One region of the Microbacterium azadirachtae genome, then DNA from elsewhere that is predicted to be linked to it. Evidence: predicted binding sites of a transcription regulator. Region 1 holds the regulator's gene; the other holds the start of a gene.
The links. Region 1 encodes HrcA, which represses chaperone genes, less so after heat shock. Its sites were predicted from a motif close to TTNGCACTCGNNNNNNNCGAGTGCNAA; they were not measured.
Positions count from the first base shown of each region.

Region 2: a site for HrcA is predicted at 1,587-1,613, ahead of groL (chaperonin GroEL). Genes of this name have one in related genera too.

Region 1 covers NZ_CP099706.1:1,595,163-1,602,853, reverse strand. The annotation lists gene NFX31_RS07565 (16S rRNA (uracil(1498)-N(3))-methyltransferase) at 1-61, opposite strand, end outside; gene dnaJ (molecular chaperone DnaJ) at 66-1,172, opposite strand; gene hrcA (heat-inducible transcriptional repressor HrcA) at 1,219-2,253, opposite strand; gene NFX31_RS07550 (carboxylesterase/lipase family protein) at 2,352-3,791, shown strand; gene hemW (radical SAM family heme chaperone HemW) at 3,819-5,063, opposite strand; gene NFX31_RS07540 (DUF1990 family protein) at 5,077-5,727, opposite strand; gene NFX31_RS07535 (DMT family transporter) at 5,774-6,709, opposite strand; gene NFX31_RS07530 (LysR family transcriptional regulator) at 6,808-7,629, shown strand; gene lepA (translation elongation factor 4) at 7,638-7,691, opposite strand, start outside.
Region 2 covers NZ_CP099706.1:2,636,826-2,644,516, forward strand. The annotation lists gene groL (chaperonin GroEL) at 1-1,550, opposite strand, end outside; gene NFX31_RS12490 (LytR C-terminal domain-containing protein) at 1,669-2,274, opposite strand; gene NFX31_RS12495 (DUF3263 domain-containing protein) at 2,337-2,594, opposite strand; gene msrB (peptide-methionine (R)-S-oxide reductase MsrB) at 2,702-3,118, shown strand; gene NFX31_RS12505 (nitroreductase family protein) at 3,115-3,648, shown strand; gene NFX31_RS12510 (DMT family transporter) at 3,645-4,604, opposite strand; gene NFX31_RS12515 (SOS response-associated peptidase) at 4,719-5,351, shown strand; tRNA gene NFX31_RS12520 (tRNA-Thr) at 5,374-5,446, opposite strand; gene NFX31_RS12525 (DsbA family protein) at 5,529-6,491, opposite strand; gene NFX31_RS12530 (ABC transporter ATP-binding protein) at 6,773-7,691, shown strand, end outside.

The sequences.
Region 1 (7,691 bases):
GCGAGACGACGGATCCGGCCGTCGCCCCGGTCGCCTCAGGCGTCACGAAGTGCAGCGCCATGGCGTCAGCCGCGGAACCGGTCGCGCAGCTTGGAGAACAGCCCCTGGTGGAACTCGGCCAGCTTCGGCTCGGGAGCCTTGGTGCGCTTGGCGAAGTCCTCGATGAGCTGCCGCTGCTTGTGGTCGAGCTTCGTGGGCGTCAGCACCTGCACGCCGACCCGCAGGTCGCCGCGCTGGCTGCCGCGCAAGGGCGTGATGCCCCGGCCCTTGATCGTCAGCACATCGCCGGACTGGAGTCCCTGGCGGATCTCGAGCTCCACCGGGCCGTCGAGTGACTCGATCGTCGTCGTGGTGCCCAGGATGGCGTCGCTCATCGCGACCTCGAGGGTCGCCAGCAGGTCGTCGCCCTCGCGGCTGAAGCGCGGGTGCGGCGTGACCGTGACCTCGACGTACAGGTCTCCGTTCGGGCCGCCCGCACGCCCGACCTCGCCGGATCCGGGCAGCTGCAGGCGCAGACCCGTCTCGACGCCGGCGGGGATGTCGAGCCCGACCGTCCGGCGCGAACGCACCCGGCCCTGTCCGTTGCAGGTCTGGCACGGGAACGGGATCGTGGTTCCGAAGCCCTCGCACGAGCCGCACGGCGCGGTCGTGATGACGTTGCCGAGCAGGCTGCGCACCTGCTGCTGCACGTGACCGGATCCGCCGCAGATGTCGCAGGTGACGGGCGAGGTGCCCTCCGCGCAGCAGGATCCCTGGCACGTCTCGCAGAGCACGGCCGTGTCGACCTCGATGTCCCGGTGCACGCCGAACACGACGTCGGCGAGGTCCAGGGTCACGCGGACGAGGGCGTCCTGGCCGCGCTCCCGACGCGACCGGGGACGCGCTGCACGCGCCCCGCCGCCCCCGAAGAAGGTCTCGAAGATGTCGCCGAAGCCTCCGAACCCGCCGAAGCCGCCGTTGCCGTTCTGGTCGCCGCCCATGTCGTAGCGGCGCCGGGAGTCGGCGTCGCTGAGGACGTCGTAGGCGTGCGTCACGAGCTTGAACCGCTCCGCCGCCTCCTCGCTCGGGTTCACGTCGGGGTGCAGCTGCCGCGCGAGCCGCCGGTACGCCTTCTTGATCTCGTCCTCGCTCGCATCGCGCGAGACGCCGAGGACCTCGTAGTGATCCGTCACCATCGCCTTTCCGGGCCGCCTGCGGCGGCGTGTGTTCTGCGGCCGATCAGCGGCCGGACTCGTCTTCTTCGAGCAGCCGCGACAGGTAGCGGGCCACGGCCCGTGCCGCCGCGAGGTTGCTCTGATAGTCCATCCGGGTGGGGCCCATCACGCCGACGCGTGCGGTCCCCGAGTGGGTGAGATAGTCGCTCGCCACGATGGAGGCCTCGCCGAGGCCGAACGCGGCGTTCTCGGTGCCGATGCTCGCGGCGAGCCCGTGCTCGTCGACGCGCATCTCGCTCATGAGCCGCAGCAGCGTCACCTGCTCCTCGATCGCCTCGAGGAGCGGATGGATGCTCCCGCGGAAGTCGTGCTCGCGACGGGCCAGCGTCGCGGCGCCCGCCATCACCAGGCGCTCCTGCCGGAACTCGGCGAGCTCCTCGGCGACCGCCCGCAGCAGCGCCGCCCTCGCGGCGTCGACGCGCGGCCCGAACGCGGTCTCGCCCGCGTCCTGGACGCGTTCCGCGCCGCGCCGCACCGAGCGGCCGGTGAGGAGCTCGGTGACGCCGGCGCGCAGCAGTCCGACCTCGGACTCGTCGAGCTCGACCGGCAGGGGCACGATCCGCTGGGACACTCCGCCCGCATCCGTGACCAGCACGATGAGCAGGCGGTTGGGGGCGAGAGCGACGAGCTCCACGTGCGTGACGTGCGCGCGGGCGAAGGACGGATACTGCGCGAGCGCGACCTGACCGGTGAGGCGGGTGAGGACCCGGACCGTGCGCACCATGAGGTCGTCGAGGTCGGCAGGATCGGCGAGGAAGGCCGTGATCGCGCTGCGCTGGGCGGCCGAGAGCGGCCGCACCTGCGCGAGATGGTCGACGAACACGCGATAGCCCTTGTCGGTGGGCACGCGCCCCGACGAGGTGTGCGGCGCGGCGATGAGCTCCTCGTCTTCGAGCTGCGCCATGTCGTTGCGGATCGTCGCCGCGGACACGCCGAACGCATGGCGCTCGACGATCGACTTGCTGCCCACCGGCTCGTTCGTCTCGACGTAGTCCTCGACGATGGCGCGGAGCACCTGGAGTCCGCGTTCTGAGACCATCGCTCCTCCTCACCGCTGGCACTCGTACGTCCTGAGTGCCAATCCTATCCTGTCGACCCGGGTGCAGGCCGAGACACGACACTCCCTAGGATGTGCCCATGGATCACGAGGCCGTCCGCACCAGGATCTCCGCCGGCGAACTCGTCGGTCGCCGCAGCGACGGGATCGACCGCTATCTGGGCATCCCCTACGCGGCGGCGCCGTCGGGTCTTCGACGCTTCCGCGCCCCGGAGCCACCCGAGGCCTGGGCGCGCCCGCGCGAGGCCGTCGCCTTCGGGCCCACCGCCCCGCAGCTGCCCTACACCGGTGCGACGGCCGAGATCCTCGGGACCGTCCGCATCGACGGCGACGAGATCCTCACCGCGAACGTCTGGTCGCCCGCCGGGGCGACCGGGGCGCCCGTGGTGCTGTGGATCCACGGCGGCGCGCTCGAGCGCGGCACCGCGGCCCTCTCGCTCTACGACGGCACGAGCTTCGCGCGGGACGGCATCGTGTTCGTCAGCATCAACTACCGGCTGGGCTCCGAGGGATTCTCGGTGCTCGACGACGCCCCGCGCAACCTCGGCCTGCAGGACGCGGTCGCCGCGCTGCACTGGGTGCGCGCGGAGATCGCCGCCTTCGGCGGGGATCCCGACCGGATCACCCTCATGGGGGAATCCGCCGGCGGGGCCCTCGTCGCCGCCCTGCTCGCCAGGGAGGACACCCGGGCGCTCGTCCGGGGCGGGATCGTGCAGTCCGGACCGCTGCAGGCGCAGACCGCGAAGCGCGGCGGCAGGGTGACGCGCCGCCTCGCGAAGCTCCTCGAGGTCGCCCCGACCCGCGCCGCGTTCTCCGCGCTCACGCCGGAGGCCTTGCTCGACGCGCGCCGGACCCAGTCCGCGGGCTCCTCGCCGCTCGGCGGCGCTCCCGGCTTCCAACTCATCCTCGACCAGGACTCGCTGCCGCGCTCGCCGCAGGAGGCGCTCGCCGACGCGGACGTGCCCCTCCTGATCGGCACCAACACGGACGAATACCGGCTGTGGTTCCCGCCGGCGGCGCTCGACGCGATCCGCCCGTCCCAGCTGCTGCTGGCCCGGCTCGCCTTGCGGATCCGGGCGGCGGCCGTCCGCGCCGTTCGCGCGGACCACCCCGGCGCGAGCACGGGCGAGGTGTTCGGCCAGCTCGCGACGGACCTGCTGCTGCGCGCCCCGGCGACGCGGGTGGCGCGTGCGCGCAGGGCGCCGACGTTCCTGTACGAGTTCTCGTGGCCGAGCCCGGTGCGCGACCTGCGCGCGGCGCACGCGCTGGAGATCCCGTTCGTGTTCGACGGGCTCGCGGATCCGGAGACGGCGAAGATCGCGGGCACGACCCCGCCGCAGCGGCTCGCCACGGCGATGCACGCGGCCTGGGTGCGATTCATCCGCGACGGGGATCCGGGCTGGCCCGCGTTCGATGCGCAGCGCACGACGGCGCTGTTCGACGGGCTCGGCGACGGCCCGATCGTCGGCCCGCAGCGGCGCACCGCCGCGGTGGATCTGCTTCCGGCCGAGAGGGGCTGACGGCGTCGCCGCCCGCGCGGGACGGCGTCAGTCGGTCAGGGCGCGCACCACCGCGTCGGCGAGCAGGCGTCCCCGCCGCGTGAGCACGAGGGTGCCGCGCAGCGCAGCGCCGGCATCGACCAGGCCGTCGGCGATCAGGCCCGCGACCCTGGTCCGCGCGTCGGCCGCGAGCGCGTCGAGCGGGAGCCCCTCGGCCATCCGCGAGCGCAGCAGGATCCGTTCGAGCTGTGCGGCCTCCGCGTCGGGGCGCTCGGTGCCGGCCGCCGGCGACTCGCCCATCGCGAGGCGCTGCGCATACGCCGCGGGATGCTTGACGTTCCACCACCGCAGTCCGGCGACGTGGCTGTGCGCCCCGGGCCCGAAGCCCCACCAGTCGGTGCCGCGCCAGTACGCCATGTTGTGCCGCGACCGCTGATCCCACTCCCCCGGAGCAGCGCCCGTCACGGCGCGTCGCGCCCAGTTGCTCACCTCGTACCAGTCGAACCCCGCGTCCGCCAGCACGGCGTCGGCGAGCTCGTACATGTCGGCCTGCAGGTCGTCGTCGGGGGCGGGCACCTCGCCGCGGCGGATCTGGCGCGCGAGCTTGGTGCCGTCCTCGATGATGAGCGCGTAGGCGGAGATGTGATCCGGATCCAGGTCGACGGCGGTCGTGAGCGACGCACGCCAGTCGTCCAGGGACTCCCCCGGCGCTCCGTAGATGAGGTCGACGCTGACGGCGAGCCCGGCCGAGCGGGCCGCGTCCACGGCGGTGCGGACGTTCTCCGGGCGATGCGTGCGGTCGAGCGCCGCGAGCACATGCGGCACCGCCGACTGCATTCCGATCGACATCCGCGTGACCCCGGCCTCGGCGAGCTCGCGCGCGACCGCGGGGGTGACCGTGTCCGGGTTGGCCTCGACCGTGACCTCGGCGCCGCCGACGATGCCGAACGCGTCGACGGCCGCGCGGAGCATGCGCCCGAGGTCACCCGCCGGCAGCAGCGTCGGGGTGCCGCCGCCGAAGAACACGGTGCTCAGAGGACGCAGCGGGCCGCGCTCCGCGAGGACCTCGCGGGCGAGGGCGATCTCCTGGATCAGCGTGTCGGCGTAGGCGTCCTGGCGCGCCCCGCGCAGCTCGGACGCCGTATAGGTGTTGAAGTCGCAGTAGCCGCAGCGCACCCGGCAGAACGGCACGTGCAGGTACGCGGAGAACGCGGACTCGGGCTCGATCCGCAGGTCGGCGGGCAGCCGCCCGTCCGCCGGCGCCGGATCCCCGAGCGGGAGCGGGCCGGCCATCAGGACCGCGCCATCAGACGGGCGTCGCGTACAGCGGGGAGATCGCGCGCAGGTAGCGGGCGAACAGCTCGCGCCGGCGGCGCTTCACGAGGTAGGGAAAGCTCCGGTACAGGAAGCTGTTGGGCCGGTCGAAGGCGCGCACCGTGAACCACACCTCGTCGGCGTCGTTCCACTCGATGTCGAAGGACTCCTCGCCGCTCACCACGGAGCCGGCGACCGTGCCGAGCACGAATCCGATCCGATGCGTCTGCTCGGTCACGGAGATCACCCGCAGCTCCGCGTCGGCGCGCATGCCGCCGACACGGCCGTGCAGCTTCAGGGTCATACCGGGACCCGCCCAGGGCGTGCCGTCCTCGTCGTAGCGGGGTTCGATCTCGGTGCTGCTCGGCGCGACGGGATGCCCCTCCGCATCGAAGCTCACGCCGGCATAGCCGGGGCTCGAGGCGGGGCGCACATCCGTGAGCTGCAGTCCGGCCGCGCGCTGGGCCGTCCAGGACAGCAGGGCGTCGCCCGCCGTGCGGAACCGTTCCTCACCGCTGCCGAGCCGCCAGGACTCCTCGGCCGGGATGCTGTGCTCCGGCGGATACTGCATCAGGTCGGGCGCGTGGGTCGCGCCCACGGCGGCATAGTCCACCGTTCCTTCTCGGAATGTCCCGCGACGCATGAGAACCAGACTACTGGCCGGGCGCGACTCACTCACTCAGGTTCTCCTAAGGCTGAGGTGCTGAGCGCGCGGGCACGCGCGACTCGTCCTCCGCCGCCTCGGCGGGCGGATCCGCCGCGGCGGGTCGTTCGTCGCCGAGTCGCAGCACGGAGGCGGCCGCCCCGAGCACCAGCCCGATCACGCCCGCGACGGTGAGCGGCTCCCCCAGCACGATCAGCGCGGCCACGGCCGTGGCCGCCGGGATCACACTGAACAGGATGGACGCGGCATCGGCGCCCACGGCGCGCACGAGCGCCGAGTACAGAGTGGTGCCCGCGAGACCGATCGCCACGATCCCGCCGAGCAGCGCCCAGGACGCCGGATCCGCGGGCGGGCGGGGCGGTTCGGTCCACACGAGCGCACCGGTCACGGGCACGGACACGAGCACGCCGATCAGCGTGAACATCACCGGATGCACGGTGCGCAGCGATCGTCCCTGCCAGAGGGCACCGAGCGAGACCGCGAGCAGGGATCCGCCGACCGCGAGGATCATCGCGCCGATCCGCGGATCCGACAGCACGATCGGCAGGCAGGCGACGAGCACCGCCGCCGCGCCGAGAACGACCGAGAGCAGAGCACGGCGCGAGCTGCGTCGACGCAGGATCAGCCGCGACAGCACCGCGGTGACGACGGGGTTCATGGCGATCACAAGTGCGGTGAAGCCGGCGCCGACGCCGTGCCCGAGCGCCCAGTACGCGCCGACGAACTGACCGGCCTGGGACAGCAGCCCCGCGCCGGCGGCGGCGCCGAGGAGACGTCCGCGCGGTATCGGCGCGCGCAGGAGCGCGCACACGACGAACAGCACCACGACGGAGATGCCGAAGCGCAGCAGCAGGAGCAGGAAAGGGCTCATCGTGCGCAGCGCGAGCGCGGTGAGCGCGTAGTTCACCGCATAGAGCGTCACCATGGCGCAGGCGGACACGGCGATGGTCGATCTGGTCATGCCGTCAGGCTTTCCCGCGCTCACCACGGCGCACGCATCACATCACGAATCCTGATGGATACTCACCTCCCGGACGCCACGTGCCGGAGGATGGACGCATGAGCAGCATGGAGATCGCCGAGCTGCGCAGCCTCGTCGCCGTCGCCGCGTTCGCCGGCGTGGGCAGGGCAGCCTCGGCCCTGCACGTGTCGCAGCCGACGGTCTCGGCGCACCTGCGCCGGCTCGAGGCGACGCTCGGCGTCGCGCTCGTCGAACGCCGCGGACGGAGCATCGCGTTCACCGTCGCCGGTGAGTCCCTCGTGCGCGACGCGCATCGCATCGTCGCCCTGCACGACGAGGCCCTCGACCGCATCCTCGGGACTCCGGAGGACGACATCGTCGTGGCATCGACCGACATGGCCAACGCCTCGGTCCTGCAGACGGTGAGCGGAGTGCTGTTCGCCCGGCACCCGGAGCGACGGGTGCGCTTCCGGTTCCACCGCACGGACAGCCTGCGCCGCTTCGTCCGCACGCACACCGCCGACGTCGTCCTGGGCTACGGCGACCTCGGCCCCGGGCGGACCGAGATCGGCCCGGTCCCGCTCGCGTGGTTCGGCGCGGCGGACACACCGGCCGACGCCGGACTGGTCGTCTTCTCGGCCCCGTGCACGCTGCGCGACGCCATCCTCGCGGCACCGGCGGCCCGAGGACGCGAGGTCGTGCGGGAGTGCCTCGACCTCTCCAGCGTGCTCGCCGGCGTGCGCTCCGGTGCGGGGATCACAGCCCTCCCGGCGTTCCACCGCGCCGAGACTCAACTGCGCGAACTCGCTCTGCCGGTGCCGCCGCCGCTGCCGTTGACGATGGTCGCCTCGTCACGCATCCCTGCGGAGACGCGGGGTGCCCTGGTCACCGCGCTCCGACGCGCCGTCGCGCGCGTCTGAGGCGGCTCCTACTTCTTGTCCTTGCCCTCGACGTCGCCCGAGAGCGCGGCGATGAACGCCTC
Region 2 (7,691 bases), 1.0 Mb from region 1:
GCCTCGGTGGTGAGGAACAGGCCGGCGATCGACGCGGCGTTCTGCAGCGCCGAACGGGTGACCTTGGCCGGGTCGATGATGCCCTGTGCGAACATGTCGCCGTACTCGCCGGTGGCCGCGTTCAGGCCCTGGCCCGAGGGGAGCTCGGAGACCTTGTGCGCCACGACGCCGGCCTCGAGGCCCGCGTTGACGGCGATCTGCTTGAGCGGCGCCTCGATCGCGACGCGCACGATGTTCGCGCCGGTCGCCTCGTCGCCCGAGAGCTCCAGACCCGCGAGGGCCTTGGTGCCGGACTGGATCAGCGCGACGCCACCACCGGGGACGATGCCCTCCTCGACGGCCGCCTTCGCGTTGCGCACGGCGTCCTCGATACGGTGCTTGCGCTCCTTGAGCTCGACCTCGGTGGCCGCGCCCGCCTTGATGACGGCCACACCGCCGGCGAGCTTGGCGAGGCGCTCCTGCAGCTTCTCGCGGTCGTAGTCGCTGTCGGTGTTCTCGATCTCGCGACGGATCTGCGTGACGCGACCCTCGATCTGGGAAGCCTCGCCGGCGCCCTCGACGATCGTGGTCTCGTCCTTGGTGACGATGACCTTGCGCGCACGGCCCAGCTCGGCGAGCGTGGTGTTCTCGAGCTTGAGGCCGACCTCCTCGGTGATCACGGTGCCACCGGTGAGGATCGCGATGTCCTGCAGCTGCGCCTTGCGGCGGTCGCCGAAGCCCGGAGCCTTGACGGCCACGGACTTGAAGATGCCCTTGAGCTTGTTCAGCACGAGCGTCGCGAGAGCCTCGCCCTCGACGTCCTCGGCGATGATGACGAGCTCCTTGCCGTCCTGGATCACCTTGTCGACGACGGGCAGAAGGTCCTTGATGTTGGAGATCTTCTGGTTCGCGATGAGGATGTACGGGTCCTCGAAGACGGCCTCCTGGCGCTCCGGGTCCGTGACGAAGTAGGGGTTCAGGTAGCCCTTGTCGAAGCGCATGCCCTCGGTGAGCTCGAGCTCGGTGCCGAAGGTCTGCGACTCCTCGACGGTGACGACGCCCTCCTTGCCGACCTTGTCGATCGCCTCGGCGATGAGCTCGCCGATGGCCGGGTCGGCGGCGGAGATGGACGCGGTGGCGGCGATCTCCTCCTTGGACTCGATCTCCTTCGCGCTGGCGAGCAGCTCCGCGGTGATGGCGGCGACGGCCTTCTCGATGCCCTTCTTCAGGCTGATCGGGTCGGCGCCGGCGGCGACGTTGCGCAGGCCCTCGCGGACGAGCGCCTGAGCCAGGACGGTGGCGGTGGTGGTGCCGTCTCCGGCGACGTCGTCGGTCTTCTTGGCGACCTCCTTGACGAGCTCCGCACCGATCTTCTCGTACGGGTCGTCGAGCTCGATCTCCTTGGCGATGGACACGCCGTCGTTCGTGATGGTGGGGGCGCCCCACTTCTTCTCGAGCACGACGTTGCGGCCGCGCGGGCCGAGGGTCACCTTGACCGCGTCGGCCAGGATGTTCAGGCCGCGCTCGAGGCCGCGACGGGCCTCCTCATCGAAAGCGATGATCTTTGCCATGAGTTCTGTCGTCCCTCCTGGACGTAGACATTGGGTTTAGCACTCAGATCAGTCGAGTGCTAAACCCAGTCTGGCACTCGACCCCTGAGAGTGCAAGCCACGGCGAGCACCACCGCGGTCAGCCCGTGGCGCCGTCCCCGCCCGTGTCCGCGGGAGTCGGCTCGCTCGTGGGCGCGTTCTTCGCGAGATCCCTGCCGATCACCACGGTGAGCTGCTTCTGGCCGGGCACCACGTCGTCCCCGTAGCGGTCGCTCTGCGCGATCTTCGTCGCGCCGAGGAGGGTGGCCAGAGCCTGAGCAGGGGCCTTGTCGGCCTCGGTCTTGTAGTAGACGGTGGTGGTCGGGAAGTCCTGCGTGTCGGCATCGCCCGGCGCCACAGAGCCCGCGGCGAAGCCCGCGTTGACGATCGTGTCCCGCGTCGCCGCCGCCAACCCGTTCACGCCCGTCGCGTTGAGCACGAACACCGCGTAGGTCGTGTCGAGCGCCGGCGGCGCCGAGGTCGCGGTGCGGGAGATCGAGGGCAGAGGCTCGCTCTGGTCGAAGCCGATCTTGCCCATCGTGAGCATCGCGGCGAAGATCCCGACGGCGATCAGCACCACCGTGGCGATCGCCGCCCACAGCAGCACGAACCAGCCGCGCATGCCCGGGTTCTCGGCACGGTGGGCGCCGACGCGTCCCTGCGCGTGCGGGATCACGTCGAATCGGTCGCGGGCGGATTGTGGCATCCCATGATGTTATCCGGCGGGTCCCGTCGGATTCCCTGAACGACAGGCCGACCCGCCGCGGGTCAGCCCGCGGACAGAGCCGTGCGGCCCGCCCGGCGCGCAGCGGCGTCGTCGCGGATCCGGCGCAGCCGGCGCACGAGCATGGGATCCGCCGCCAGGGCCTGCTCCGTGTCGATGACGCGGTCCAGCAGCTGGTAGTAGCGTGCCGGGGTCAGCTGCAGCTCGCCGCGGATCGCCTCCTCCTTGGCGCTCGAGTGCCCGGGACGCCGGGCCTCGAACTCCAGGATCTCGCGCTCGCGGTCGCTGAGGAGGTCGGTCACCTGCCCAGGCTACGTCTGCGACGCCCGCAGGGCGGGGACGACGCGCCCGATGCGCGGCCCGCAGAGCCGGCGGAAGCGGGAGAATGGAAACGACCCCGGGAGGATCCATGTCGCACCGCGTGACCAAGACCGATGCCGAATGGCGTGCCGAGCTCGCCCCGCAGCAGTACGCCGTGCTGCGCGAGGCCGCGACGGAGCGGCCGTGGACGGGCGAGCTGCTCGACGAGCACCGCGCAGGCCTGTACACGTGCGGCGCGTGCGGTGCCGAGCTCTTCCGCAGCGGGACCAAGTTCGACTCCGGCTGCGGCTGGCCGAGCTTCTACGAGTCGGTCCGCCCCGAGGCCGTGGAGCTCATCGAAGACACCAGCCTGGGTATGGTGCGCACCGAGGTGCGCTGCGCCGCGTGCGGCTCGCACCTCGGCCACGTGTTCCCCGACGGCTTCGGCACCCCCACGGGCGACCGCTACTGCATGAACTCGATCGCGCTGTCCTTCCAGCCGGACGAGGGCGCCGCCGAGGCATGAGCGCTCTCGAGGCCGCCCGTCGCCGGCAGTCCTGGTCGAAGGTGACCCCCGAGGCGCCGACGCGCGAGCAGCTGCTCCCGCTCGTCGCCGCGGCCGGCCGCGTGGCGGACCACTCCTCGCTGCAGCCCTGGCGGCTGATCGAGCTGCGCGGAGAGGACCGGATCCGCCTCGGTGAGGCGATCTCCCGGGTGCGCGGCGACGACGAGCCCTCGACCAAGCCGCTGCGCGCCTCCCTGCTCATCGCCGTGGTCGCGAGCTACCGGCCGAGCGAGAAGGTGCCGCGGTGGGAGCAGGAGGCCGTCGCCTCGGGCGTCGCGCACCTGCTCAGCCTGCTGCTGGACGAGGCCGGGTGGGGCGTCATCTGGCGCACCGGCGACTACACCCGCAGCCCCGAGGTGGCCGCGCTGCACGGGCTCGGCGAGGACGAGGCGCTGCTCGGCTGGCTCTACGTGGGCGGCAAGCCCGACCGCTCCCCCGGCTCCCGCCGCACGGTGGATCCGGAGCCGCTGCTGACCGCGCTGCCGCGCTAGACAGCCCCTCCGCGCTCGACGGATCCGCTCTCGCGCCGCCGACGCGGCCAGGGCAGCGCCACCAGCACGGAGAGGCCCGCGGCGAGCACCATCCCGATGACCTGCCACGGCGCGGGACCCGCCGCGGGAGGCCAGAAGAGGTCGATCAGCACCGAGACGACGAGCTGCCCGAGCACGGCGCCCAGCCCCATCAGCAGCACCCCGGTGCGCGCCACGATGACGACGCCCAGCAGGATGTAGGCCGCGCCGAGCAGCCCGCCCAGGTACAGCCAGAGGTCGCCGGGGAACGCGGTCGGGAGCGGGTGCGGTGCACCCCTGACCACCAGGCTCACGGCCACGGACGCGGACAGCACGACCACCCCGCCGAGGAAGCTGATGTACGTGGCGCCGAGCGGCGAGGCGATGCGCTGCCCCAGGCGCCCGTTCACCGCCGACTGGAAGGCGATGCCCGCGCCGGTGAGGAAGGGCAGCACGAGCATCCACAGCGGTGCGCGCGAGAGCACGTCGCCGCCCAGCGAGAACCCGACCGCGACCAGGGCGCACAGTCCGCCGATCAGCCGCCCCGGAGTGATGGCGACCACGCCGGCCGGACCGAAGCCGACCCGGTCGAGCAGCAGGCCGTGCAGGGTCTGACCCGCCACGACGCCGACCGTGAACAGTGCGACGCCGAGGACCCCGGCGACCAGCCCCTGCGTCGACACCGTCAGCGCACCGCACGCGCCGCCGAGCAGCATCCACCAGGGGACGCCGCCGCTGCGCACTCCGCGCCACACCCGGCCCAGGGCCGCCCGGCCGGACCCGCGCAGCAGCACCGGCACGCTCAGCAGCACCAGCCCCACGGCGAAGGACACCCAGCCGGCGAGGACGCCGTTGTCGAGCCGCACGCCGAGCTGGCCGTTCACACGCGCCTGGATCGCGGTCATCGCGCCGATCGCGACCGCTCCGCCGAGCGCCAGCGCGGTGCCGGCACGGGGCGGGCGCGGCGGGCGATCGATCACCGTCCCGAGCCTACTCGGCGCGGATGCGCCGCCGGCCGCGCCGATGTCGGTGCCGCGCGGTACGCTCCAGCCATGTGCGCGAGCTACGGACTGGATCCCCGGTTCAGCGATCAGCAGCTGATCGAGGAGGCCGACGACGAACTGATGGAGGGCATCCGCGCGTGGGCGCGGCGCAACGCCGACGAGGCGGTGCGACCGACCGGACGGCTGCTGCGCAACCTCAATCCGATCCTGCGGCCCTCCGATCCGGCTCCGCTGCTCGAGGAGGCGTGGTGGGGCTTCCTGATCGACGGCAGACCCTCGCGGTTCCCCTCGATCAACACCCGCTCCGAACGGCTGCAGGAGCGCCCCGGCGGGCTGCGCGGCCGGGCGATCGTCCCCGCGACGCGCTGGTTCGAGATGCAGAAGCCGTCGAAGACCTGGCACGAGTTCGCACTGGACGGCGCGCTGTTCGGCATGGCGGCGGTGACGCAGCGCGGCCGCGCCGAAGACGGGTCCTGGTTCACCTGCTATTCGATCGTGATGCAGCCCGCGCCCGAGCGGCTGGCCGGGATCCACGACCGGATGCCGGTGCTGATCCCCGCGGGGTTCGCGAACGACTGGCTGACCGGAGAGCCGACGCGTGAGCTGATGGACGAGGCGCTGCTCGCCTCGTCCGACGCGACCCGGTGGGTGCAGGCCGCCACGATGACGTCGGCGCCCTGAGCGCCCCGCCGGACGGGATCGGAGCCTCCTGCCGGACTCGAACCGGCCACCTGCGGTTTACAAGGCCGCTGCTCTACCAGATGAGCTAAGGAGGCGTACAGCGGTCGCGCTCCACGGCGCGACCGCTCCACAGCGTAGCAAGCGCCCGGCAGGGCCGGTCGCCGTGCGGCCCTGGGATCAGGGCGTGACGGTCGGGCTCGGCGTGGGGGTGATGGTCGGACCGGGCGTCCCGTAGTACGAGTCGCTCGCCACGGACAGCACGAACTGGCTGAACTCGGCGGCGTCCGTGAGGGAGCCGGCGTAGACCTGGCCGTTCACGACGATCGTCGGCGCGCCGCTCAGCGCGGCCTTCTTCGAGCCGGGCAGCGGCCCGTCGACGGCTCGCTGCGTCACATCCTTGACCCAGGAGTCGTAGGTGCCGTCCTCGACGCACCCGCGCATGCCCTCCACGTCCTTGACGCCGCTGTCGACCGCGAGCTTCACGAGCTCCTTGTCGCTCTTGCCGTCCGTGTCCTGCTTGGGCTGATCGATCAGCAGGGCGTGGTTGTAGGCGTAGAAGACGTCGGGCTGCCGCGCTGCGACGCAGGCCGCGGCGGACGCCGCGCGCAGCGAGTACTTGGTGCCGTTGGAGTTGGCCGTGAGCAGCGCGACCGGGTGGTAGGTCACGGTGGCCGCTTCCTGGTCGACCCACGTCGCGAGCTGCTTGGCGTTCGCGCGCTCGAAGTCGCCGGCCCCCGGCGAGAGGTAGTCGACGTACACGTGGATGTCCACCGGGCCGGACGAAGACGTCGGATCCGGGGTCGGCGTCGACGACGCGGTCGCGGACGGCGCGGCGGCGCTGCTCGGGCTGGGCGTCGGAGTGGAGGCGGCGCGGGCCGACGCGAGGTCGCCCTTCGTGACCTCGACGCCGTCGTCCTTCAGGTTCGACGGGCTGAGCGAGGGCTTCGACACCGCCGACCCCACGGCCCACGCCACGGCGCCGCCGGCGGCGCCGACGACGACGATCGCGACCACGGCGATGATCACGCGTCGCATGATCCGGGCGCGGGACTGCTGGGCGTTCACCTGCTGGGCCTTCTCCCGCACGGCCGCACGCGAGTGCGAGGGCGTGGGGACGTTCGGCGTTTCGTCGCTCGACATCGTTCCTCTTGGTTCCTGGGGATGGGCCATCCCGGCGTCCGACCGCCAACGGGCGCGGCACGGCACGGGTTCGATGCTAGCCAGGCAGGCTGAGAAATGCCCAGACGAGGACTGGCCGCTCCCTGCGAGCCCGGAAGCGGAAAGCGCTTCACGGGGATAGACCTCCCCGGACGGCGCATGTCATACTGAACGCGGCCCGACGGCGGGCCACGGCGGGCTCACCCTCGTCGCTTTTTCACTACGGATCGTCCGGCACGTACCTGCCGGTGAAGGAGAAGACAATGGCAACCGTGACCTTCGACGAGGCCACCCGGCTCTACCCCGGCGGCACCCGCCCCGCGGTCGACAAGCTGAACATCGAGATCGCCGACGGCGAGTTCCTGGTTCTGGTCGGCCCCTCCGGCTGCGGAAAGTCCACCTCGCTGCGCATGCTCGCCGGCCTCGAAGAGGTCAACGCGGGCCGCATCCTCATCGGCGACCGCGACGTCACCGACGTCCCGCCCAAGGACCGCGACATCGCGATGGTGTTCCAGAACTACGCCCTGTACCCGCACATGACCGTCGCCGAGAACATGGGCTTCGCGCTCAAGATCGCCGGCGTCGGCAAGGAGGAGCGTGCCGCCCGCGTGCTCGAGGCCGCCAAGCTCCTCGACCTGGAGCAGTACCTCACCCGCAAGCCGAAGGCGCTCTCCGGCGGTCAGCGTCAGCGCGTCGCCATGGGTCGCGCGATCGTGCGTCAGCCGCAGGTGTTCCTCATGGACGAGCCGCTGTCGAACCTCGACGCGAAGCTCCGCGTGCAGACCCGCACCCAGATCGCGTCCCTGCAGCGCCGCCTCGGCGTCACCACCGTCTACGTGACGCACGACCAGACCGAGGCGCTCACGATGGGCGACCGCATCGCCGTGCTCAAGGACGGCCTGCTGCAGCAGGTCGGCTCGCCACGCGACCTGTACGAGAACCCGAGCAACGTGTTCGTCGCCGGCTTCATCGGCTCCCCCGCGATGAACCTCTTCGCCGCCGACCTCGCCGACGGCGGCGTGCAGTTCGGCTCCGAGGTCGTCCCGCTCGACCGCGAGACGGTCAGCGGCGCCACGGGCTCGCAGATCACGGTCGGCGTGCGCCCCGAGGACATCACGGTCGGCCCCGCCGACGGCAAGGGCCTGTCGGTCGTCGTCGACCTGGTGGAGGAGCTCGGCGCCG